DNA from 3 places in the Heyndrickxia vini genome. Region 3 is predicted to be linked to each of the others. Evidence: riboswitches for the same ligand, from Rfam matches in the RefSeq annotation. Region 3 holds a riboswitch; each other region holds the start of a gene.
What was found. Region 3 has a riboswitch for S-adenosylmethionine ahead of I5776_RS01880 (methionine ABC transporter ATP-binding protein). Riboswitches for the same ligand answer to the same signal wherever they lie in the genome.
Positions count from the first base shown of each region.

Region 1: linked by a shared signal. The riboswitch ahead of I5776_RS17960 (aliphatic sulfonate ABC transporter substrate-binding protein) and the one ahead of I5776_RS01880 (methionine ABC transporter ATP-binding protein) in region 3 are both predicted to bind S-adenosylmethionine.
Region 2: linked by a shared signal. The riboswitch ahead of I5776_RS19225 (SDR family NAD(P)-dependent oxidoreductase) and the one ahead of I5776_RS01880 (methionine ABC transporter ATP-binding protein) in region 3 are both predicted to bind S-adenosylmethionine.

Region 1 covers NZ_CP065425.1:3,590,603-3,598,601, forward strand. The annotation lists gene I5776_RS17945 (tetratricopeptide repeat protein) at 19-2,709, opposite strand; gene I5776_RS17950 (hydrolase) at 3,241-3,591, shown strand; gene I5776_RS17955 (VOC family protein) at 3,621-4,016, opposite strand; SAM riboswitch class I at 4,180-4,292, shown strand; gene I5776_RS17960 (aliphatic sulfonate ABC transporter substrate-binding protein) at 4,452-5,435, shown strand; gene I5776_RS17965 (ABC transporter permease) at 5,450-6,292, shown strand; gene I5776_RS17970 (ABC transporter ATP-binding protein) at 6,307-7,008, shown strand; gene I5776_RS17975 (helix-turn-helix domain-containing protein) at 7,036-7,269, opposite strand; gene pruA (L-glutamate gamma-semialdehyde dehydrogenase) at 7,288-7,999, opposite strand, start outside.
Region 2 covers NZ_CP065425.1:3,868,390-3,876,388, reverse strand. The annotation lists gene I5776_RS19255 (ring-cleaving dioxygenase) at 1-897, shown strand, start outside; gene I5776_RS19250 (alpha/beta hydrolase) at 901-1,509, shown strand; gene I5776_RS19245 (GNAT family N-acetyltransferase) at 1,542-2,108, opposite strand; gene I5776_RS19240 (IS1182 family transposase) at 2,339-3,913, shown strand; gene I5776_RS19235 (S-ribosylhomocysteine lyase) at 4,021-4,488, opposite strand; gene I5776_RS19230 (Na+/H+ antiporter NhaC family protein) at 4,549-5,892, opposite strand; gene I5776_RS21700 (SDR family oxidoreductase) at 5,911-6,045, opposite strand; gene I5776_RS19225 (SDR family NAD(P)-dependent oxidoreductase) at 6,104-6,679, opposite strand; SAM riboswitch class I at 7,042-7,150, opposite strand; gene I5776_RS19220 (arylamine N-acetyltransferase) at 7,500-7,999, shown strand, end outside.
Region 3 covers NZ_CP065425.1:344,838-352,836, reverse strand. The annotation lists gene brnQ (branched-chain amino acid transport system II carrier protein) at 1-1,181, opposite strand, end outside; gene I5776_RS01895 (M20 family metallopeptidase) at 1,367-2,563, opposite strand; gene I5776_RS01890 (MetQ/NlpA family ABC transporter substrate-binding protein) at 2,654-3,499, opposite strand; gene I5776_RS01885 (methionine ABC transporter permease) at 3,537-4,199, opposite strand; gene I5776_RS01880 (methionine ABC transporter ATP-binding protein) at 4,189-5,214, opposite strand; SAM riboswitch class I at 5,307-5,424, opposite strand; gene I5776_RS01875 (spore germination protein) at 5,553-5,789, opposite strand; gene I5776_RS01870 (hypothetical protein) at 5,819-6,052, opposite strand; gene I5776_RS01865 (hypothetical protein) at 6,111-6,338, opposite strand; gene I5776_RS01860 (L,D-transpeptidase) at 6,574-6,912, opposite strand; gene I5776_RS01855 (hypothetical protein) at 7,015-7,488, shown strand; gene I5776_RS01850 (Dph6-related ATP pyrophosphatase) at 7,768-7,999, opposite strand, start outside.

The DNA of each region.
Region 1 (7,999 bases), 1.1 Mb from region 3:
CGCTAGTAAACTAGCGTTTTAACCAACTGGATAGCTTTCTTTGCTCGCATCAATGATCCACTCATATTGACGTAATTTAACTTGAAATAGTGATAGAGGGTCACTGAATTTTTCCGGACTTGCTTTCATTCTATTTAACGTTTTCTCATTATCTTGGCGGGTAGCCTCGGTTTTCTTAACCGTTTCCTCAAGTTCAGTTAAAGGATTCTTAAAGAACATCGCAATATCTCTTTCTATAGATGTTTCAAATAGTTCAAATTGCATTAGGAACTTGTTTGTAATGGTATTTACGACTTCTTGATAATCCTCATTTTCGACAAACTTTTTATATTTATTAAAAAGAATTGATTTATTTTGCTGGAGTGCCCCAAAAAGTTTGCCGGCACTTTTTAATAAAACTTGGGACGGTGTATGCCTTAGTAAAATATTTACCTTATCAATTCGGATACCATTTTTCATTCTTTCCGCATCGCGTCGCCAATCATCAAGTACTTTCTCATCTGCAAATAGCTTTAATCTTTCCTCACCGTATAATGAGTTAAAGCCCTCTCGCATTTCATCCAGGAACGTCTTACACTGATAAAATTCTTCATCTGCATAGGAAATCCATTGTTGAATCGAAGAATAAAAATTTGGTAAAACCTTTTTTTCAACATGTAATTGAATCCGACTGTTCATTTCTTCATTCAATTCTATATGAAGTTTTCTAAAGTCGCTATCTTCTTTAATTAGTTCGGAACTTCCCTTTAATAATGCAGGGATAGATTTTCTTAGCTCCTCTTTAATGTCATCTTTAATAGTTTGATACGATTGTGTGATGTTTTCTACTTTTTCTTTTTCCATATCTTGCAGTTGATGAATCGCTCCGCCTAATTTAGTAGCCATTTCTTCTTCCCATTTAATCGATTCATTTAAACCATTTTCCATTTGCAGTCGTTGCTCTAAAATGTTTGACATTAATGCACGAATGAAGGATAGCATATTAGCTGTACGCGCTTCCTCCACATTGATTGATTGTGTGATCGTTTTTATAAAGTTCGTTAAATTTGCCGAGTCTGTAGATGTGAAGACCATCGCATACGGAAATTTAGAACGAATCTCATCTTCAAGAATAGTTAATTCTTGTTCACTGTATACTTTTTCCACATCGTTAATTACAAAATGTAATGGGGTATACGGCATTTGCTCGTTTAAATCAAGTAAATAGTCACCATCATATTCACTCGGATTTATTACTGCTAGAATAGCATCTGGCAGATACATATATTGCTTGCTATTTAGCCCTTGGCTATTTCTTGGCATATATGACAATGATACTGCGCAATCATACAAAAGTTCAGCTGGCAACTTAAAATCAATCATTGTTTCATGCATCGATAGTTCATGAAATTCTTCTATATTGTCAATTTTACTTATGCCATCATTCGTAATTTCTGAAATGTCGATTGTATCAGCATCTTTATACATAATGAGCGAAGATGATGGTATTCCTAGACTATGGCCTCCAAGTGCTGCATTGATAAAATCAACTTTTCCATTTTCTGAATTACCAGCAACTAATAAATGATGTACGCGATGATCAAGAAGTTGGCGAACCATCCAATGTAATGAATAACCAATCTGAACCTCTTGCTTTTTCGCCCATTCTATTATGTTTTCAAATAAACGTACACTTTCCTTTAAGACATCCGTTTCATTTTTTGCATGTACAATAATATTTTCTGCTTCTTGAATGATTGACTGATTGATGCTCGACGGAAAGATTTCTGCCCACGAAAGTACGGCTGCTGAAGCTGCTAATGCATGTGTAGAATCAGCGACTTTGAGCCAGTTTTCAAGATGTTCCGGCACCATCAATGATAAATCTTTTAATAAAAGCTGCCCATTTAATAGCTCCGAATATGACTCCGCAAATAGAGCGGATAATTCATGCCAATTTCCATTACGACGGTCCTCGATATTTATAAGGATATGATTAATCTCTTTAATCCAAGTTAGGTAAACATCTTTTGCTTCATTTCGATAACCTTTCCATAGCGAGGAAACAAATGATTCAAACAATCTTTGATTTTCTATATATAACGAAACTAGGACTTTACTAAAATAACTTGGTGCAAATCGGTTTGTTTTTTCATCCAAACTATAGGAAATGAGTACCTCAAACCATTTTGCAGAATCCGTTCTTATTGCTTCGTTCACAGCTAGTTCTACTGCATTTGCCCAATCCTGCTGATTTTCAAAAAAATCGCGTGCTATGTCTGTTAGATTTTTGTAATCAGGATTATAGGCGACAGCTTCCTTAATTGTATCAACCGCTTTTCCCATGTCTCCCTGCACATTATAAATAGAGAAAAGCATAATCGAAATTTCCGTCGTTAATATTGGGGAATCAGAAACGATTGAACGGTATATTTCTTCAGCAGTAGAGTACAGGCTTAATTCAAAATAGGCATCTGCCATATTTTTTTTCGCCCATGGCTCTAATTCATTTTCGATATTTTCCCATTTAAAAATGGCAGATTCAAAGTCTTTATTATGAAAATACACTTCTCCTTGGGCGAAACGAATATACGATAATTCAGCTAGCTCATTTTGCTGTTCCGCCATGTATGCTTCACCAAGGATTCGAATTGGATGGTCGAATTCATTCTCTTTCATAAATGTTTTTTTATAATACATTTTATCAATTAATAACTCTTCAAAAGTCATATTATATCCTCCGATAATACATATTTACATAATCAATTAATGCGACAGAATATGTAAATATGCTTCCCTTTTGTTACAGTATTAAAACTTTTCCTGCAAGTAGCTAAACTCTATTTTTATAGTTTAACAAATGAACATTTGCAATAAATTTCATTTTACTTTCATTTTTGATACAGGCACAAGAGACATAAGTAATACTTTTAATATTGCTGAATATTTGTACTTTGGTGGCACCTGTGTTTGGTATATTTTTGTGGATAAACAATAAACCGTTCCTTTCCGCTCCACTCTGCGCTTTTACTATTGTTTAAAGCTACAATCTTTCGAAAAGGGTCATTAATTGCCCAAAACGGTCTTACATATATTTCATATATCCTTTAAAGTAATTAATGGGGAAGTTGATGAGAATCAATTTTAACATTACATCTTAATAATGATTAATGAGGACAAATTAGTGGTAAAACATCTTTAAGTTTCTTTTTTGGAGCTACCGATAGTTTTATAAAAAAAAAACTTAAGGAGATGAAATGTATGGAGTCGAATAGCAGAAAATATTATATTGATATCACCAATGGTGAAATATTAGACACTCCAATTGAAACAAATCAACAATTTGAAATTACTGCTAACCATAAAGAAATTTCTCAGCTTAAAGAGCTTTTCAAAAAGTTATATGCTGCTGATTTAGAAACATATGCACGGGCCCATATTCCTTTCCTTGAATATCACCATGATTCCGAAAATCATAAATATGATCAAATTCTTACTGAAGTTTATCAAATGATCTATCAATTAGGGAATGAAGAAGCACGTCAATATATAATTAATAATGGAATATTGAATGATGACACCCAATCTAAGGGATTAGAAAACTTTAAGTAGATTAAAAAGGGGATGCCTTTCTATCCCCTTTATTTTCGATAATTCAATTCCCACGTAACTCCATATTTGTCCTGTACTTTTCCATAGGTAGCATTCCAAAATGTTTGCTGCAGCTCCATTTTTACTACCCCTTCTTTGGAAATTGCGTCATATACTTGCTTGATTTCCTCATCACTTTCGAATTCGAGTCCAATTTCAATATTATTCCCATAGATTGGCTCATTCCCAAATACATCATTAAAATAAATGGCAAACCCATTAGGAAAATGGAGTTCTGCATGGATGTATTTTCCTTCATGTCCTTTGAACATTTCAATTCCGTCGGCGAGTTGAGTATGTCCAATCTCACCATTTAATACTTCGGCATAGTATTCTATAGCTTCCTTGCAATTTTCAATTGTAATATGTGGGATTATCCTTTTCATTTGTATCCTCCTACCAATTTTCTGCATTGTAAAAAAATTAAAAAAACTAATTGACTTCCTATTCAACTTATTTTATACTTCATCACAGATACAACGCAATTAAAAAGCGTAAAGCTCCTTGTTGAAGACACTCTAGCTGGACAGCAATTAAAAATCGAATACACTCTTATTGAGAGCGGCGGAGGGAATAGGCCCTATGAAGCCCGGCAACCTTCAAGCGATTTGCTTGAAAAGGTGCTACATCCTACAGATCCATGATGATCTGGAAGATAAGAGGAGGACCATTACTTTTCGCCCTCTTCTTATTGGAAGAGGGCTTATTTATTTTTCCACCTCTTCTTCTCTCACCTATCATTCATTTTTTACACTTCGCAGAATCTACATACCAAATTCCAAGTAATCCTATCAATAAAATTAAATAAGGGGGTCATTTAAATGAAAAAGTATTTTATCTTTTGTTTAAGCATCATTACAATTTTTGGTGTGCTTTCAGGATGCTCCAGTAGTGCAAGTGGGGAAAATAAAAAACCTAAAAAAATTATTTTGGATTACGCATTTTACTCGCCAACAAGTCTTGTTTTAAAAAACAAAGGTTTTGCGGAAAAATTATTTAAAAAGGAAGGGATTGATATCGAATTTGTTCTAAGTCAAGGTAGCAACAAAGCACTCGAGTTTTTAAACTCAAAAAGTGTGGATTTTAGTTCTTCGGCTGGTGCAGCTGCACTAATGGCGAAAGCAAACGGGTCACCTATTCAATCCATTTATATCTATTCAAAACCAGAATGGACCGCTCTGGTTACACTTGATCCATCCATTCAATCAGTAGCTGATTTAATAGGAAAAAAGGTTGCCGCAACTATTGGAACCGACCCGTATATTTTTCTGCTTCGTGCATTAAAGGAGAATGGGTTATCACCAAATGATATTGAAATTGTCAATCTTCAACATAGTGATGGTGCAAGTGCATTACAGTCTGGTGAAGTCACTGCTTGGGCAGGATTGGATCCACATATGGCAAAACTAGAACTGGAATCGAAAGCAAACCTATTTTATCGTCAACCAAATTACAATAGCTATGGAACATTAAATGTCCGAAAGGAGTTTGCTGATCAATACCCTAAATATGTTGAAAAAGTGATTGAAGCGTATGAGCAAGCAAGAAAATGGGCGATTGAGCATCCCGATGAAACCGCTGGAATTCTTGCAAAGGAAGCAAAAATTGATAGTGATGTCGCAAAAAAAGAGCTAGAAAGAAATGATTTCTCTTCTCCTACTCCTGGAAATGAGCAAGTTGAAACGATTCAAGCAGCTGGGAAGATTCTTCAAGAAATGAAAGTTTTAAAGGATACTCTTAATATTGAAAAGCTCGTAAATGAGCTGATTACGCCAAAATATGCGAAAAAGGTAATTAATCAATAAAGGAGGCGGGGCAGATGATTGAGCAAAGTGAAAAAGTAAGATTGGTACGAAGAAGAGATACCTCTAAAAAACTAACTTTAAGTAAGAAAAAAGGCAAAAGGAAGTGGATAATAGGAAGCATTATCCCTTTCATCCTCCTCTTACTTTGGGAAATCACCGGAAGGATGGGACTGATTGAGGCACACCTACTCCCGGTTCCATCTATCATCCTTAAAGGAATTTATGACATGGCACGGGAAGGAACGCTGTGGGAGCATACCGGGGCGACGTTATATCGCGTATTTGCTGGGTTTTTTATAGGAACATTCTTCGCTATTTTACTAGGATCTATTGTAGGTTATTTTAAACTATTTGAGAGTCTGTTTGATCCAATTATTCAAGCCTTTCGGTCGATCCCATCTTTGTCATGGGTACCACTCTTTATTTTATGGATGGGAATAGGTGAAACATCAAAAATTATACTCATTGCAGTTGGTGTATTCTTTCCTGTCTACTTAAATATGGTATCCGGAATTCAAGGGGTCGACCGCAAACTTATTGAGGTCGGCAGAATTTATCATTTTTCACCTTATAAAATTATTCGTAAGATCATCCTCCCTGCGGCACTTCCCTCATTTCTTGTCGGAATTCGCAGTGGGCTGGGACTTGGCTGGATGTTCGTCGTAGCCGCTGAAATTATGGGGGCAAGTAAAGGGCTTGGCTATTTATTATTCGTCGGTCAAAACACGTATTCACCCCAGCTCGTTTTAGGCAGTATTTTGTTATTCGCGATACTCGGGAAACTTACGGATTCCATTCTCAAAAAAATAGAAGATCGATCACTTAGATGGCAAGACAGTCTTTCTAACCAAAACTAAGGGGGATTTCAACGATGCTGGCGGTTCGAAATATTTCACGTACGTTTAATCAGGGGAAAACTGGTTTTCAAAACATCTCCTTTTCGATTCAGAAAGGAGAAATTATTGGCATTATTGGTACAAGTGGCTGCGGAAAAAGCACATTATTACGTGTCCTATCTGGACTTGATTCTAACTTTAAAGGCTCGCTTGACCTAGACCTTGCGGCGATTGGAATGGTCTTTCAAGAACCACGGCTAATGCCTTGGCTGGATGTTGTTGATAATATTAGTTTCGGTATCCATTATCCTGAGCAGAAACAAAAGGTAACAGAACTTTTACAATTGGTTGGATTAGTTGGTTTTGAAAAGCATTTCCCTAAGGATCTTTCCGGCGGGATGGCACAACGAACAGCTATAGCACGATCGCTCATTACAGAACCTAGCATATTACTATTAGACGAACCGTTTAGTGCACTTGATGCTTTTACAAAAATGCAGCTTCAGGACCTCCTTCTTTCTATATGGAAAAGAAGAAATACCACAATGATCCTTGTCACACATGATATCGATGAAGCACTTTATTTATGTGACCGTATTCTCATTCTTAGAGGACAGCCGGGAGAACTTTATTCACAAATTTCAATCTCATCAGAAAAACCTCTCTCGCGAAGTCACCCGGATCTTGCCTTGAAAAAAGCAGAAATTCTTCAACTATTAGATGTTAGTAAAACATAAAGAGCCATCATTAAATGGCTCTTTACGTCAATCCTCATCCTTTATATCCGCATCTTCCGGAATCGGTTCATTTGCCAATTCCTGAACTAATAGTTTATATTTTTCAAGTTGTTCAAAATGTGTCTTAAACTGGTCCTTGTAAACCAATATTTCTCCATTACTGTCATGCAAAGCCCGTATTTTACCTTGTAAAATTAAATTCTTCACATATGTTTCAGATACGGATAAATAATCAGCTGTTTCTTTAATGGTTAAATACACTTATTTTGACCTTTTAAATTATTCTGCATCCATAAATGGATAAGAAATTTCTGCAGTTGGTGCAAAGTTTTCTTTAATAACACGAGGAGTTGTCCAACGAATCATGTTAAATACAGAACCTGCTTTATCGTTTGTACCAGAACCACGAGAACCACCAAATGGTTGTTGATTAATCATCGCACCTGTTGGTTTATCGTTAATATAGAAGTTTCCAGCTGCGCCAGATAAACGACGTTCTAAATGCATAATCGCTCCTCGATCTTGTGCAAAAATCGCACCGGTTAATGCATACATTGAAGCTGTATCTACTGCATCCAATGTTTCTTCTAATTTATCATTTTCATATACATAGATTGTTAATACTGGTCCAAAGATTTCTTCTACCATCGTTTTGAAGTTCGGATTTGTAGTCACAATGATTGTTGGTTGAACGAAATATCCAACAGAATCATCATACGTACCACCGGCAATAATTTCTGCTTCTTCAGATGCTTTTGCATGTTCAATATAGCTTGTAATTGAATCGAATGCAGCTTTATCAATTACCGCACCCATGAAGTTTGTAAAGTCGCGAACATCTCCAACTTTTAGCTTTGCAGTTTGTTCTACTAATCCAGCTTTAACTTCTTCCCACATACTTGCTGGAATGTAAGCACGTGAAGCTGCTGAACATTTTTGACCTTGGTATTCAAACGAACCACGAACAAGGTTAGCTACCACTTTGTCTGCT
Region 2 (7,999 bases), 790 kb from region 3:
GATCCGCAAGAAAACGTCCGTTATTATTCCGATATATTAGGACTTCGATTAGTAAAAAAAACGGTAAACTTCGATGATCCCGGAACGTATCATTTGTACTTTGGGGACAAAAACGGCAGCCCAGGTACAATCATTACCTTTTTTCCTTGGGAAAATGCCTATCCGGGTAAAATTGGAGATGGGCAGGTTGGAGTCACATCCTACGCGGTTCCAACAGGTGCATTACCATTTTGGAAAAGTAGATTAAACGAACACGATATCGAGTTTACAAACATTATACGTTTCGATGAAGAATCCATTCTTTTTAAAGATCCACATGGATTACTATTGGAAATCGTGGAAAGAGAAGAAGGCAACACAAGTGAATGGAGTGTTGGTCAAATCCATTCCGAAGTAGCAATCAAAGGTTTTGCCGGCGCAACACTATTTTCAAGCTCACCTAATCAAACAATGAGATTAATAGAAGAAGACCTAGGCTTGCAAAAGGTGGGGGAGGATGAAGAATATATCCGATTTAAATCCGAAGCAGATATTGGCAATATCATTGATGTAAAACGCACTCCTTATGGTAGCAGAGGGAAAATGGGGGTCGGAACGGTACACCATATTGCATGGCGAACGAAAGATGATGAGGAACAAATTCAATGGCAAACGTATTTCAATGAACTAGGATATCAAGTAACACCTGTTCAAGATCGTAATTACTTTAATTCCGTTTATTTTCGCGAAACAGGTGGAATCTTATTCGAGATTGCAACTGATCCACCAGGTTTTATGATTGACGAGCAAGTGGATAATCTAGGTGAAAAATTAATGCTTCCTCCAAGATATGAAATGTATAGAGAACGGCTAGAAACGGTATTACCACCGATTACACCAAGTAAAAGGAGTGAATGAAACATGAAACACTATTTTCAAAAGGGAACCAACAGTTCAAAACCTGTATTATTGTTACTACATGGAACAGGTGGAAATGAACATTCATTATTGCAGCTTGCTGAAATGATTGATCCAGAAGCACCTGTGTTAAGTGTAAGAGGAAATGTACTTGAACATGGGATGCCCCGCTTTTTTAAGCGATTAAGTGAAGGCGTATTTGATTTAGAGGATTTAGAATTTAGAACAGAAGAACTTTCCAACTACCTCGATGAGGCTGCAAAGGAATATAACTTTGATCGGCAAAATATTGTCGCAGTCGGCTATTCAAATGGAGCAAATATCGCTGCAAGCTTACTGTTTTATTTTGAAAAGGCATTAAAAGGGGCGATTCTATTCCATCCAATGGTGCCAAGAAGAGATTTAAACATTCCTTCTTTAAAAAATACGCCAATTTTTATTGGGGCAGGCACAAATGATCCGTTAATTCCTACATCCGAAACTGAAGAATTAAAAACAATACTTGAAGATAACGAAGCAAATGTCACCTTGTTTTGGGAACACTATGGCCATCAACTAACAGAAGCAGAAGTGATGAACGCTGTGAAGTGGTATCGTGAAAATTTCTCATAACAGTAATAGAAGCAGCTTACTTTGGGCTGCTTCTAACTTTTTAAAAATTCTTCTGCTAATATCGAGTATACCTTTAAATCGCGGTGTTTCCCTTTTATAAACATCCCTTTTCTAGTTGTTCCTTCGTACGCCATTCCGATCTTTTCCATTACTCGCTGCGAACCGATATTTTCAGTGAAGCATCTTGCTTGAACACGAACTAGTTCCATTTTATTAAATCCAAATGCCAGTAACTCCTTGGCTGCTTCCGTTGTAATTCCTTTTCCCCAGTATTCTTGGTGAAGAACATAGCCGATTTCCGCACTATTGTGTCTGGGCTGCCACCCGATATATTCAATCGTTCCAATTAATTTGCCGTTTTCTTTATATTCTATTCCCCATGGTGCGGCCTTTTTGTTTTTGTATTGTCCAAGAACAAAATCAATGAATTCCTTTGTATCTTCTAACGTACGGTGCGTAAACCAAGACACGTATTTCGACACTTCATCATTAGACCCATAAGAAAACATATCCACTGCATCTTCACCGGTTATTTTTCTTAGTATGAGGCGGTCAGTTTCCAAAGTTGGAAGATCGCCAAAGATTGTCTCTGTATCCATAAAAACACCCCACTTTTATTTTCTCTATTATATATGAAAATTTGAAAATATAAATCAATTTCCAACAAAACAAAGAGGCTGGGACATAACCCACCTCTGAGATGAAAAAGCCGGTGGAAATTTACGACAAGTAAATTTTCACCGGCTTTTGGTTTTTTTACAATAAAATAAGGACCACTTCTGATAAAATTAAGTTACCACACAAAATATAATCAGAAAGAAGGATCCTTATGTTTAAAAATTATACCATGAATCAATTAGTTTTGCCTTTAGATTTAGAAGTAAAGTTACAAAAAAATGATATTGCCTTCCATGTTCATCATTTAGTTGAAAGTATCCCTCATGAAGCGTTCGAACCATTTCTGCGAAATGATGGCTGTCCTGCCTACCATCCACGCATGATGCTTAAAATTATCTTATGTGCCTACACGCAATCTGTCTTTTCAGGGCGAAAAATTGAAGCCCTATTAAAAGACAGCATCCGTATGATGTGGCTAGCTCAAGGGTATGAACCAAGCTACCGAACAATCAACCGATTCCGTGTTCAACCAGAAGTGAAAGATTTAATTCGCCAATGTTTCGTCCAATTCCGTTGCCAATTAATTGAAGAAAAACTGATCGATCAAGAAGCAATTTTTATCGATGGTACAAAGATTGAAGCAAATGCAAATAAATTTACGTTTGTCTGGAAGAAGTCGATTGAGAAGTATCATCAAAGTTTAATTGAAAAGTCAAACCAGCTATACGATGAGCTTCTTGAGAATGAAATCATACCTGAAATCGAACGTGAAAGCGATGAACAGTTATCATTGGAAGAGCTCGCTCAATTGGTTCAAAAAGTGGATGATGTCGTAAACGAGTATGATAAACAAATTGAAGCATCGTCGAGTGTTCCAGAACGAAAAGCTTTAAGAAATGAACGCAAATATCCGAAAAAAGTGCGTAAACAGTTGATTGATTTTATCGTACGAAAACAGAAATACCAACGAGACCTTGAAATCTTTGGTACACGTAATAGCTATTCTAAAACAGATCCAGATGCGACATTTATGCGAATGAAAGATGATTATATGAAAAATGGACAATTGAAGGCTGGTTATAATACACAAATCGCAACGGAAGGTCAATATGCGCTTGCCTATGGATTATTCTCAAACCCAACAGACACACGTACGTTAGTTCCCTTTCTAGATGAGATTGAGCAGGATTATTTCGAGTTACCGGAACACATCGTCACAGATGCAAGTTATGGTAGTGAAGAAAATTATAATGATATCCTTTTGAACAGAAAACGCAAAGCGCTTATTCCTTATACCATGTATATGAAAGAAAAAAAGAAAACTTACAAACAAAACCTATTCAATCCGGACAACTGGCCGTACGATGAAGAAACAGATACCTATACATGTCCTAATCAGAAACATCTTACATTTCACGATTATTCTGTCCGTACTGATCGTACAGGATTCCAACGGAAGTTTAAAATCTATGAGTGCGAAGACTGTTCGGGCTGCCCGTTCCGCCCCTCCTGTACCAAAGCAAAAGAAGGCAACAATCGAAAACGAATGGTGAATGAAAAATGGGAACAACAAAAAGAATATGTAAGAGCGAAGCTTTCAGAAGAGAAAACGAGTGCCATCTATCGAAAACGCAAAATCGATGTGGAACCAGTTTTTGGATTCTTGAAGGCTAATTTGCGTTTCACACGATTTTCCGTACGAGGAAAATCAAAGGTAGAAAATGAAATGGGCTTTGCATTAATGGCAGTGAATTTAAGAAAATACACTGCCCAGCAACTAAGATAATAGAAGAATTACACGCAAAAAAAGAAAAAGGTGAATTTGAGTACACTCAAATTCACCTTTTTCACTATTTGAAGCTAGTTATGTCCCAGCCTCTGTCTTTACGATTATTAATCTGCAAATATCTCTTTCCATTCATCTTTTTTCGCAAGTAATTCGCGAGCAAGTTCTTGTGCGCCCTCAAGGCTATGACTTGCAGCCCAACCACATTGAATTTCATTGCAAGCTGGAACCTCTTTTGCCTCTAATACATCTTGTAACGTTTTTTCTAAGGCATCAAGAATCCCATCATAATTATCATGATTAAGGACGGCAAGATAAAAGCCTGTTTGACAGCCCATCGGACTTAAATCGACTACATGATCAAGATGATTACGTACATTTTCAGCTAGTAAATGCTCTAGTGAATGAAGAGCTGGCATCTCCATATGTTCTTTATTTGGTTGTTTTAAACGGATATCGTATTTATGGATGACATCTCCATTTTGTCCATGAGTAACTCCGGCTAAACGTACATATGGTGCCTTTACTTTTGTATGATCAAGATTGAAGCTTTCTACATTCATTTTTTGTACCATTACATATTCACTCCTAAATAAATAATTTTATTGTTTGAATTATCAATATAGTATAGCATACTATAAAGATTTTTCTTTTAAAGGTTGATTAGTATTTATTGCCTTTTCTTTTCTTTGGAGCCTTGGATATCCAACTAGTATCGCTATCACTCCGCAAATTCCCATCAAGATTGGGTAGAAAGAATAAGGGATAATGCTCACAGGTGAAATTGAGGCGATGCTGGCTGCTGCAAGTAGTTGGCCGCCGTATGGAACAATTCCTTGCCAGCAACTAGAAAATAGATCGAGAATACTTGCTGATTTTCTTCCATCAATTTCATATTCATCTGCGATATTTTTCGCTAATGGTCCAGTAATAATAATGGAAATCGTATTATTTGCTGTTGCGATATCCGCAACGCTCACTAAACTAGCAATCCCAAACTCGGCACCTTTTTTTGATCTAATTTTGCTAGTGACAAAGTGTAATAGATAATCAATTCCACCATTATATTTAATAATTTCAACTAAACCACCAATCAATATTGCTACAATTGCAATGTCTTCCATACTCATGACACCTTTGGCAACGGTTTGCAGAAATCCCAGAAAGTCATATGATCCATAAGCAATTCCGATGATGCCGGCAAAAATGGTTCCTCCCAGCAATACGATTAAAACATTGACTCCGAGTAGAGCGGCGACTAAGACAGCTACATATGGTAATACTTTGACCAATTCATACGGATGATCACCGGTAACACTTGCATGGTTTCCAAGGGTGATGATTCCAAGTAGGATGGCTGTAACAATGGCACCTGGCAAAACGATAAAGAAGTTCACTTTAAATTTGTCTTTCATTTGTGTTTGTTGTGTCCGTACAGCAGCAATCGTTGTGTCCGAAATCATTGAAAGATTATCGCCAAACATTGCTCCACCAATAACAGTAGCCATGGCTAATGCTGTAGGGATATCTGTTTGTGTGGCGATCCCTAACCCAATTGGCGCCAATGCAACAACCGTACCCATAGAAGTCCCCATTGAGGTAGAGATAAAGCAACCGATAATGAAAAGTCCTACCATTAATAAATTTGCAGGAAGCAACGATAATCCAAGATTGACCGTTGATTCAACCGCTCCCATTTCCTTAGCAACACCGGCAAAAGCTCCGGCTAAAACAAAGATGATACACATTAAAATAATATTTGAATGTCCAGCTCCTTTACAAAAGATATCAATCTTTTTAGATAATGATTCCTTCCTATTCATCAATAATGCGACTGTACCTGCAATAATGACCGCCACACTTAAAGGCATTTTGGAAAAATCATTTGCAAGAATTCCCGTTCCGATAAAAAGAAGTACAAAAATTAATAATGGTAATAGTGCGAGAAGACTTCCTTTTCTTTCTTGTTGTTTTGTCACATTAATTCCTCCTATTTCTTAGTTCATTGTCATTCCGCCAGTCACATTAATTCCTTGCCCTGTCATATAGTCGGAAAGTGTTGATGATAAGAAGACAACGACATTTGCAATATCTTGGGGTTTCGCGGTTCTGCCTAATGGGACCTGCGATATATCCTCTTCTTTAATTGCTTCAGCATTAAGTCCTCTTAACTCACCCCCTATGACTCTTTCATTTTTTTTTTTTCATATCGGTTTCTACAATACCTGGGCAAACTGCATTTACATTGATTTGGTCTTTGGCTAATTCAATCGCCATTACCTTCGTAAATCCTAAAACGGCATGCTTTGATGCTACATAGCTTCCCATTAAGCGGTATCCGTTTTTTCCAGCCTGAGATGAAATATTAATAATCTTTCCACCATCACCTTGTTTTTTTAGTACTTTTGCAGCTGCTTGACTACATAAATACACGCCTTTAGCGTTCACATCCATCACTCGGTCCCAATCAACCTCTTTAATATCAACGGCATAATCCATGGAGGAAATCCCTGCATTATTTACTAAAATATCTAGTCTTCCAAAGGATTCGATCACCGTTTCAACCATATTGTTGACTTGATCACTGTTTGTTACATCTGCTTGCACATAAAGTAATTGGTCCGTCGTTTGATGATGATTAATATTGATATCAACCGCCGCTACTTTTGCTCCGCAATCTAATAGTGCATCGACAATTGCTTTGCCAATCCCTTGTGTGCCACCTGTAACAATGGCAACTTTTCCAGTTAAATCTAAACAATACATAAAGAAACCTACACTCCTTGTTTATTATTCTTATAAGAATAATCGGATATGGTGATGAAATATTCTATGATTTTCTTCATTCCTTAAAAATAAAGGCTGTTTTCGTAAAGATTATTGTTTTGGGAATGATCCGTTCCTTTCCGCTACAGGCACTCGCTTTCCGCGGGGCTGGCGATGAGCCTCCTCATCGCTTCGCTCTTGCGGGGTCTCATCTGTCCAGCTGATCCCGCAGGAGTCTCGTACCTTCCGCTCCAATCCACTCTCCCGTTTAAATTTGTTGAAAGCAACAATCCTTTAGAAAAGAGCCAAAATAAAAGAGGCCACTCAATATAGAGAGGCCTCATCTAACAAGAAATCGTCCTCTCTTATCTTTCAAAACGAATGTTTTGCAGGATTTAGCACCGATTCATGATCATCATGAAAGGTTGCCGAGCTTCATAGGGCCAGTCCCTCCGCTACTCTTTATAAGAGATACAATATGAAATTAACGTTACATCTTATTTATTTAAATTACACAAATGGTTGAGAAAAGTCAATTTAAATTTTTTAAAACAAAAAATTCCGGCCATAAGCCGGACATAAAAGGGTTATAAAAAAGGGGTATTCAATCAACATAATTGTTGAAGGAAAAAGTTTGAAACAAGTTTCTTGTTTCCTATGTCTATAAATATATAGAGAAATAATTAAATTTCCCTTAATAAAATAGATTAACATTAAGTCTTTCTAACATATTATTCAATCATATTGCAGGATTTTTTACTTTTTGCGAGAATGAATAAAAGATATATTTTCTTAATGGAATAATGAAAGAGTGGTAAATGTGGAACAAACAATCGAGGACTATTTAAAATATTTAAAATTAGAGAAAGAAACTCCATCCTTAAATTATTTGCAGCGGTTGATACAACAACATTTATCACGAATCCCTTATGAAACATTTAGTAAGTTTCATTATTTTCAGGAGCGTTCAAACTATGTTCCCCCAATCGAGGTTTTTGTAGAAAATCTAAACGAAAAAGGGTGGGGAGGGACATGTTATACATTAAATATGAATTTTTCTCGCTTATTATCCCGATTAGGGTTTACTTGTTCATTAGTAAGAGTAAATCCGGGCCACTTAGCCATCATGGTGACGATTGGTCAAAGGCAATATTATGTGGATGTTGGTTATGGCTCACCAATTATGAAGCCAGTCGAGCTAGAAGCAAAAAGAAAACATGTTTTACATGGATTTGGTGAAGAAATTGCTTTTACCCAAAAAACGATGGATAAATTTGAAATAGATCGCCGTTCGAATGGAAAATCCTTTGTAAAAAAGGA
Region 3 (7,999 bases):
GTTGCTTTCAACCCGTCAAAAACACTAATGATAAATGTAAATAATAAACTACATATATATACTTCCGATTTCCCTTTGAAAAGTGAATGAAAGAATGTTAAGAAAATTAAACAGATAGCTAATGGGTAAATCGCAACGAGAATTGGTTCTGAAATGCTAATTAATTTCATTAATCCAACATTAGCAAATATTGTACTAACTATAGACAAGATGATAGTGAATAGTTTATAGGACACCATTGGAAACATCTTATGAAAATAGATAGCACTAGAAGATATTAAGCCGATACTCGTTGTTAAACATGCAGCAACTACAATAAATCCTAGTAATATCCGTCCATATTGGCCAAAATAATGATGAGATACACCAGCCAAGATTGTTGCACCATTATCTAATATGCCCAGTTCTTCAACACTTGACGCACCAATAAAGGATAGAGTGGTGTAAATGATTGCTAGGAGACCCGCCGCAATTAATCCCGCCTTCAAACAGGTCATCATAATTTTTCCTTTACCTGATATCCCTTTATCTTTAATGGCTTGAATGACAATAATTCCAAAAACAAAAGCAGCTAATGTATCCATTGTTAAATAGCCTTCTTGGAAGCCTTTAAAAAAAGAATGATTCATATAATACTCCGTGGGCATACTTAATTTCCCCATCGGATGAATGACTGCCGTTACAATCAATATTCCAATAAAAATTAATAACAAAGGAGTTAATATTCTACCTACTATGTCCACAATTTTCGATGTATTTAAAGCAAAATAGCACGTTATTCCGAAAAAAAGTACAGTAAATAGTAATAATGGTATAAAGCTTACATGAGCAGGCAGAAAAGGCTTAACACCAATTTCAAATGAAACGCTCCCGGTCCTTGGTATAGCAAATAGCGGACCAATCGCTAAATAAAGAATAGTTGTAAAAATCAATCCAAAAATTGGATGCGCTCGACTCGCAAGCGATCTTAAATCGCTTTTACCAGAGAATCCTAACGCAAGTACTCCTAGTAGAGGTAAACCAACACCAGTTATCACAAACCCTGCATTTGCCGACCAAATCGCTGTACCTGCTGATTGACCGAGCATAACTGGAAAAATTAAATTTCCCGCTCCAAAAAATAAAGCGAATAGCATAAAGCCAATCGCTATTATAAATGTAAATGATTCTTTCTTCGTCATTACTTACCTCCGAGAAAACGAAATGTACCATAATAGTAATTCTTATATTAAAATAGTAAAACATTCTGAAAAATACATGTCTCATTTAAGGACAAATAATAATAACATATTTCTCGGAGATTTTCTAAAAATATTTTGAAATATCATTAATAAAGAGGTGGTATCATCTACCACCTCTTCCTGTGCTATTCTATATTTCTTGCTTCGAAATCTGCACGAATTTCTGCAAGCAAGCGTGAATCTGTTAATAGACGAAATCCTGTGAATGCTAATGCCTTCGCCCCAGTTATTAACGCTTTATCCCCTTCTAATGAGCCTGCACATTCACGAAATTCATTCGTATGACCAATTAAATCATCCGGTCCAATTTTGATATGTGGATGGGCGGTTGGCACAACATGGCTAATATTACCTGCATCTGTTGATCCAATTCCTTTCCCTTTTTCAGAAAAAACTTTTTCTCCTAATAAAGATAGTTCTTCCCCAACAATTCGATCAAGAGAATCGTTAATGATAAAATCATGTACTTCATTTTGGAATCGTTCTATTTTTACTGTGCTGCCTGTTGCAAGAGCTGCCCCTTCGGCAATGTTTCGGACTTTCTTTGAAATTCCCTCGGCTCGTTTCCATGTACTGGCACGTATAAAAAATCTAGCAGAAGCATATTCTGGAATAATATTAGGTGCATCACCACCATGAGTAATGATGCCGTGAATCCGTACATCTGTAGGTAGTTGCTGGCGCAATGCATTAATACCATTAAACAATTGAATAACAGCATCTAGCGCATTTATTCCCTTTTCGGGTGAACCCGAAGCATGTGCCGCTTTCCCGTAAAAATGAAAATCAAGAGGGTCGACTGCAAGAGACGGAGACGTTAAACTTGTTTTTCCGGATGGATGAATCATAAGCGCGACATCGATTCCCTCCAGCAATCCATGTTTGACAAAACTTCCTTTTGCACTGCCATTTGGCCCTCCTTCTTCTGCGGGTGTTCCAAAAACAATCACTTCACCGCCTGTTTCATCAATTACTTTTGCTAAGGCAATGCCAGCAGCAACACTTGTCGTGCCGATAATATTATGTCCACATGCATGACCTAAACCCGGCAATGCATCATATTCAGCTAAAAAGGCGATTTTCGGACCATTTTTAACTGCTGCTTTTCTTGCAACAAATCCTGTTTCATGTCCAGCTACATTACGTGTTACAGTAAATCCAGCATTCTCAAGAATTTCGGTTAATGTTTTTGATGCGAAATATTCTTGGTTTCCAATTTCAGGTTTTCTATGGATTTTGTGACTTGTTTCAATATACAATTGTTTAGCCTCTTCAATACTTTGATTAATTACCCCTCTTAAACTTTTCGTTTGGATTGTCATCCTTCATTCTCTCCTTTTATATGTGATTTATCGCATAGATTTAATCGGAATTAAATAGTTATTATCCTTCGTTTCCTGAATAACTTCTTCCTATTTAATGATACTTTCAAGGTCTTGAATTGGCATATCCACTACAATTGATCCGCCTTTTGTATCCTTTTTAACCGCCTCTTCCACTTCTTTGCTATGATAGATCTTTATAATTTTTTCGTATGTCTTATTATCTTTATCTTTCGAACGTGCAGCAATAATATTGATATAAGGTTTTACCGAATCACTATTGGGATCCTCTAAATAAATGGATTCTTTCGTAATATTCAGTCCGGCTTGGCCCGCCACACCATTATTAATTACCGACGCAGCAACATCTTTTAATACTCGTGGAGTCTGTTGTGCAACAACAGGGGTAATCTTTAACTTTTTTGGATTATCTATGATTCCAGTTGGATCACCGAAAAGGCCGAAATCATCTTTCAATTTGATTAAACCCGCTGATTGTAACAATAATAAGGCTCGTGCCTGGTTAGACGGATCATTCGGAATAGCAATCTCTCCGCCTGCAGGAATTTCCTTTGGTGATTTGTATTTGTCTGAAAACATTCCCATAGGAGCAATTTGTGTTGTTCCAATTGGTGTAATATCTAATTTATGTTCTTCTTTGAATTGATTTAAGAAAGCAATATGTTGAAATGCATTTAAATCGATGTCTCCATCTGCTAATGCCTGGTTAGGGATCGTATAATCCGAGAACTCTTTTAACTTAATCGTAATCCCTTCTTTTTTTGCTTTTTCCTTAATAATATCCCACATTTGTCCATCCGACCCTGTTACACCAATGGTCACCACTTTAGAGTTGCCACTCGTTTCTTTTCCGCAAGCAGCTAAAAGGGAAAAGATAAATACTGCAATAACACTTAATAAAATTGTCTTTTTCACATTGTTTCCTCTTTCTTCTGATGTTTTGTATTATTCATTATCTTCGCAAGAAAATTTTTGCTAGATAGTTTCCAATGAATTGAGCAATTTGAACAAGGATAATCAATAGCACGACCGTAACAATCATGACAGATTTATCAAATCGCTGATAACCATATGTCATCGCTAAATCTCCGAGACCGCCGCCACCAACAGTTCCAGCCATGGCAGAGAAATCGATTAATCCTACTGTAATAAAGGTTATACCAAGGATTAATGGTCCTAATGCTTCTCGAATTAATACGCCAAAAATAATTTGAAGTTTACTGGCACCCATCGCTTTTGCCGCCTCGATGATTCCAGGATCGATAGACACTAAATTATTCTCGACAACGCGAGCAATTCCAAAGGATGCTGCAATAGTCATCGGAAAAATGGCAGCGGCCGTTCCGATAGTTGACCCCATCACAGCACGGGTCAAAGGACTAATCGCTACTAAAAAAATAATGAATGGAATTGGCCGAATAATATTAATTAAGATATTAAGAATCGTAGAAACCGTTTGATTCTCTAAAATATTCCCCTTTCTTGTCACAAAAAGGAGCAACCCAATGATTGAGCCAAATATTGTTGCAAAAATCAGTGTAAAAATAACCATTGTTATCGTTTGACCGGATGCTTGGAATATCCTTGGCCAAAATGTACTCCAATCAACTTGCATGACTTGTAACCTCCTGCACTTCTACATATTGTTTCAAATGATTAACAGCTCTTCCTATCTCTACTTGATTCCCTTGTAACTCAACAATTAAATTACCAAAGAGAACTTCCTGTATTTCGCTAATATTTCCATAAAGAATATTTACATCTACTTCAAAGGACTTTGCAATGTTTGATAGCAATGGTTTACTCGTCTCTTCACCGGTAAAAATAATCCGGTATAGATGACTAGACTTATTTCCGCACAATTTTTCAAAAAGTTGCGGTGAGATTTTGTCGTTTAGGACGGAGCTAATAAAGTTTTTTGTTGTTTTAGTTGTAGGATTAGTAAAAAGATTAAAGACGCTACCTTCTTCAATCACTCGTCCATTCTCCATCACAGCAACACGATCACATATTGTTCGAATAACTTGCATTTCATGAGTAATCAATAGTATCGTCACATTATATTCCTCATTTACCCTCTTCAATAGTGTCAAAATATCGCTCGTTGTTTCCGGATCAAGAGCCGATGTCGCTTCATCACAAATTAAAATGTCTGGTGAAGTGGCTAGTGCTCTCGCAATTCCCACCCTCTGCTTTTGTCCTCCTGACAGTTGTTCAGGATAATAATTTGCTTTATCAGCTAACCCGACAAATTGCAACAGTTCCGTTACTCTTCTATTAATCTCCTGTTTCGGCACTTTTGCTATTTTTAACGGATAGGCAACATTTCCGAACACCGTTCTTGAGTTAAATAGATTAAAGGTTTGGAAGATCATTCCGATTCTTTGTCTCATCTTTCGAAGTTCCTTCTCTGATAGGGAGAGATTTTCTTGTTCGTTAACAATTACCTTTCCTGATGTTGGCCTTTCTAAAAGATTTACCAGTCGAAGCAAAGTACTTTTTCCAGCACCACTAAAACCAATTACACCAAATATTTCACCCTTTTCGATTGAAAGAGAAACATCCTGCACAGCTGCCACTTCTCTGCCTTTTGACTGAAACACTTTGCCTACACCTTCAAATTTAATCATGTTGCTTGATCCTCCCTTTCAATAAATAAAAAACCCTTCTTCTTATCCAAGAACAGATAAGAAGAAGGGTTCGTATAAACTAACCGATCTACTTCTTATCTTTCGAATCGAAAAAACCCCGATTCGCAGGAATTAGCACGGTATTTGCATAAATGCAAACCCGTTGCCGAGGCTTCAAAGGGCCAGTCCCTCCACCTCTCTGGATAAGTCATAGTCATTTTATTTAATTTTGTAATTTAATAGTCTTAATATTATTTCGAAAAATATAATAAGTCAATAGCCTTTTAAAAATTTGTTAAATTTATTTAGCTGAACTTATACAATTAGAAAAAGTACGACTAAATAACACTATTTTTAACAGCGGGGCTGTCACTTACGTCCGGATCAACAATTGCTGTAATAGGCAAAGTGGTTGGAGATAAATCACCGTTTAATTCTCCAAAAGCTTGGTTTCGCTTATAAGCCGTAAATTGATCAATTGATTGAACTGGCCCAGCGTTTATAACAGAGGAGTTATCGACTGAATTAATTTTAAATCCGAGAAGATTAACAACCATAGGTGTGAAAAAAAACATACATGTCACTCCTTATTTACGACATCAAACTAAACAATACTATTTTTAACTGCAGGACTATCAATGAAATCTGAGTCTAACACGGATGAAACAGGTAAAATTATTCGAACCCCATCACCGTTTTGTTCTCCAATTCCTTGATTCCTTTTATAGGCGACAAAAATATCTAATAGCTGGCATTGCCCGATATTTAATACCGCTGTGTGATCTATTGAATTCAGTTTAAAGGTCTGAAGATTAATCACTGCTGGTGCAAATAACATATTCGTACCTCCTATGTTTTATATCAGACCATCGACCTAAAGGGACAGGGTTAATTGATTATATGCCTTTTGTGCGAAAGAAGTCTTCAATATCGTCATCAATTGTAAAACTTTTAGAGGATATAACAGTGGTACGATCTGATAAAAGTTGACCAATTGGTTGGTTTTTCTTTGCAACCACTCTTCTGCCAACGATAACTGCAGATCCTAGAGTAATTGCACTCGAATGGTCACAACTATTGATTTTCAATTCACTAAGATTAATTTGAATAGGTTCAAAGACCATGATTCCATTTCCCTTTCTTTATTCATTTGGACCATTTTGTTTATCTTTCACACTTGGTATCCAAGAATTTGCGTTTCGTTTAAACAAAATTGATTTGGCTTGACACCTATCCTCCCTTCAAGTGAACCCTTTATAAAATTTATATTCTTCATACTCCAAAGAAGAACCTTATATTTATCTTATCTTTTTGTTCACTTTATTTTTTAGGGCTACATAATTTCCATTGAGTGTAAAATCATGACTGACTTATCCTTACCTTCGTCCCAATCGGCACTATTTTAGATAGGGATAAAACATCTTGGTTATACATTCTAATGCAACCATGGGAGACCAGTTTCCCGATTGATGCAGGATTATTCGTTCCATGAATTCCGTAATGTGGTTTTGATAGTCCCATCCACATTACTCCAAATGGTCCGCCCGGATTTGGCTGCTTATTAATGATTCTATACGTACCCTTCGGCGTTGGTGTTAACATTTTCCCCACACCGATTGGATAGATTTTAACTACCCGGCCGTTATTCAAAAGTGCTAAGCGACGCTTAGATGTAGACACATGTATTTCATATACCATTCGTACCACCTCCTATACCACCATATGAATCATTACATTTTGTTGCCTACCGTATTTTTTTGATAAAATTAAAGGAAGAAATAAAAAAGGAGATATGATGATATGAGTACTACGGAAATAAAAGACTTACAAGCGGAATTGATTCACTTAAAAGAAAAGAACAAACAACTCTATGAAAACAATGTATTGACCGGAATGAAAATCAAAGTCGATGAATTTCTTGCTTCTTTTGAAGATTATTTTAGAGAGAGAGGATTTGTTGTTAGGACAAGTCACCATTCAGTCACGGCTGCTTATGATTCATTAGAATTTAAGGCCTTTACTAATGACGGAAATGATATTTTTATCATGAAAGATAGAGAGCAAATCGCTTCTATTTCTGTTAAATATAATACTCCTAATCAGTCAGCTTCCTATACGTTTGATCATATGATTGACCAGCTTAAATGGGAGATTAAAAAGGAACAAACACTTTCAAGTTATTTGGAAACACCTGAGTATTTTTATACCGGAAGTGAGTTTGGACGTCGTTATGAACATCCATTAGCCGTTTTAGATAGTATTTTTCATGTTTAAAAAGCTTTCGTAATAGACCGTTCCTTTCCGCTACAGGCACTTGCTTTCCGCAGGGCTGGTGATGAGCCTCCTCGTCGCTTCGCTCCCTGCGGGGTCTCATCTTTCCAGCTAATCCTGCAGGAGTCAAGTGCCTTCCGCTTCAATCCACTCTGCGCTTTTATTACCGTTAGAAGTAACAATATTTTTTAGAAATTAGCCTATTGAAACAATAAATAGTGTGGTTTCTTACGAGGAATATTTATTATCATAAAGTGAAAATATTCCTCTCAATTCATTTTTTTAATCATTTAGAAAAATGTCCAGTTTAGTAGAGTGATCCTGAACGATTTTTGAACTGGTTCGAAAGTTTATTTTCTCATGAAACAATGGTCCATCAAAAACAAATGTATGGTATTCACCCGATTCACCCATCGGACATACATCATACGTTTGAATTTCCTTCCAAAATTCTTTATCGATTCGTTTTCCAAGCCATTTATCCGGAACTTGATTATGCATCGTTCTGATAACT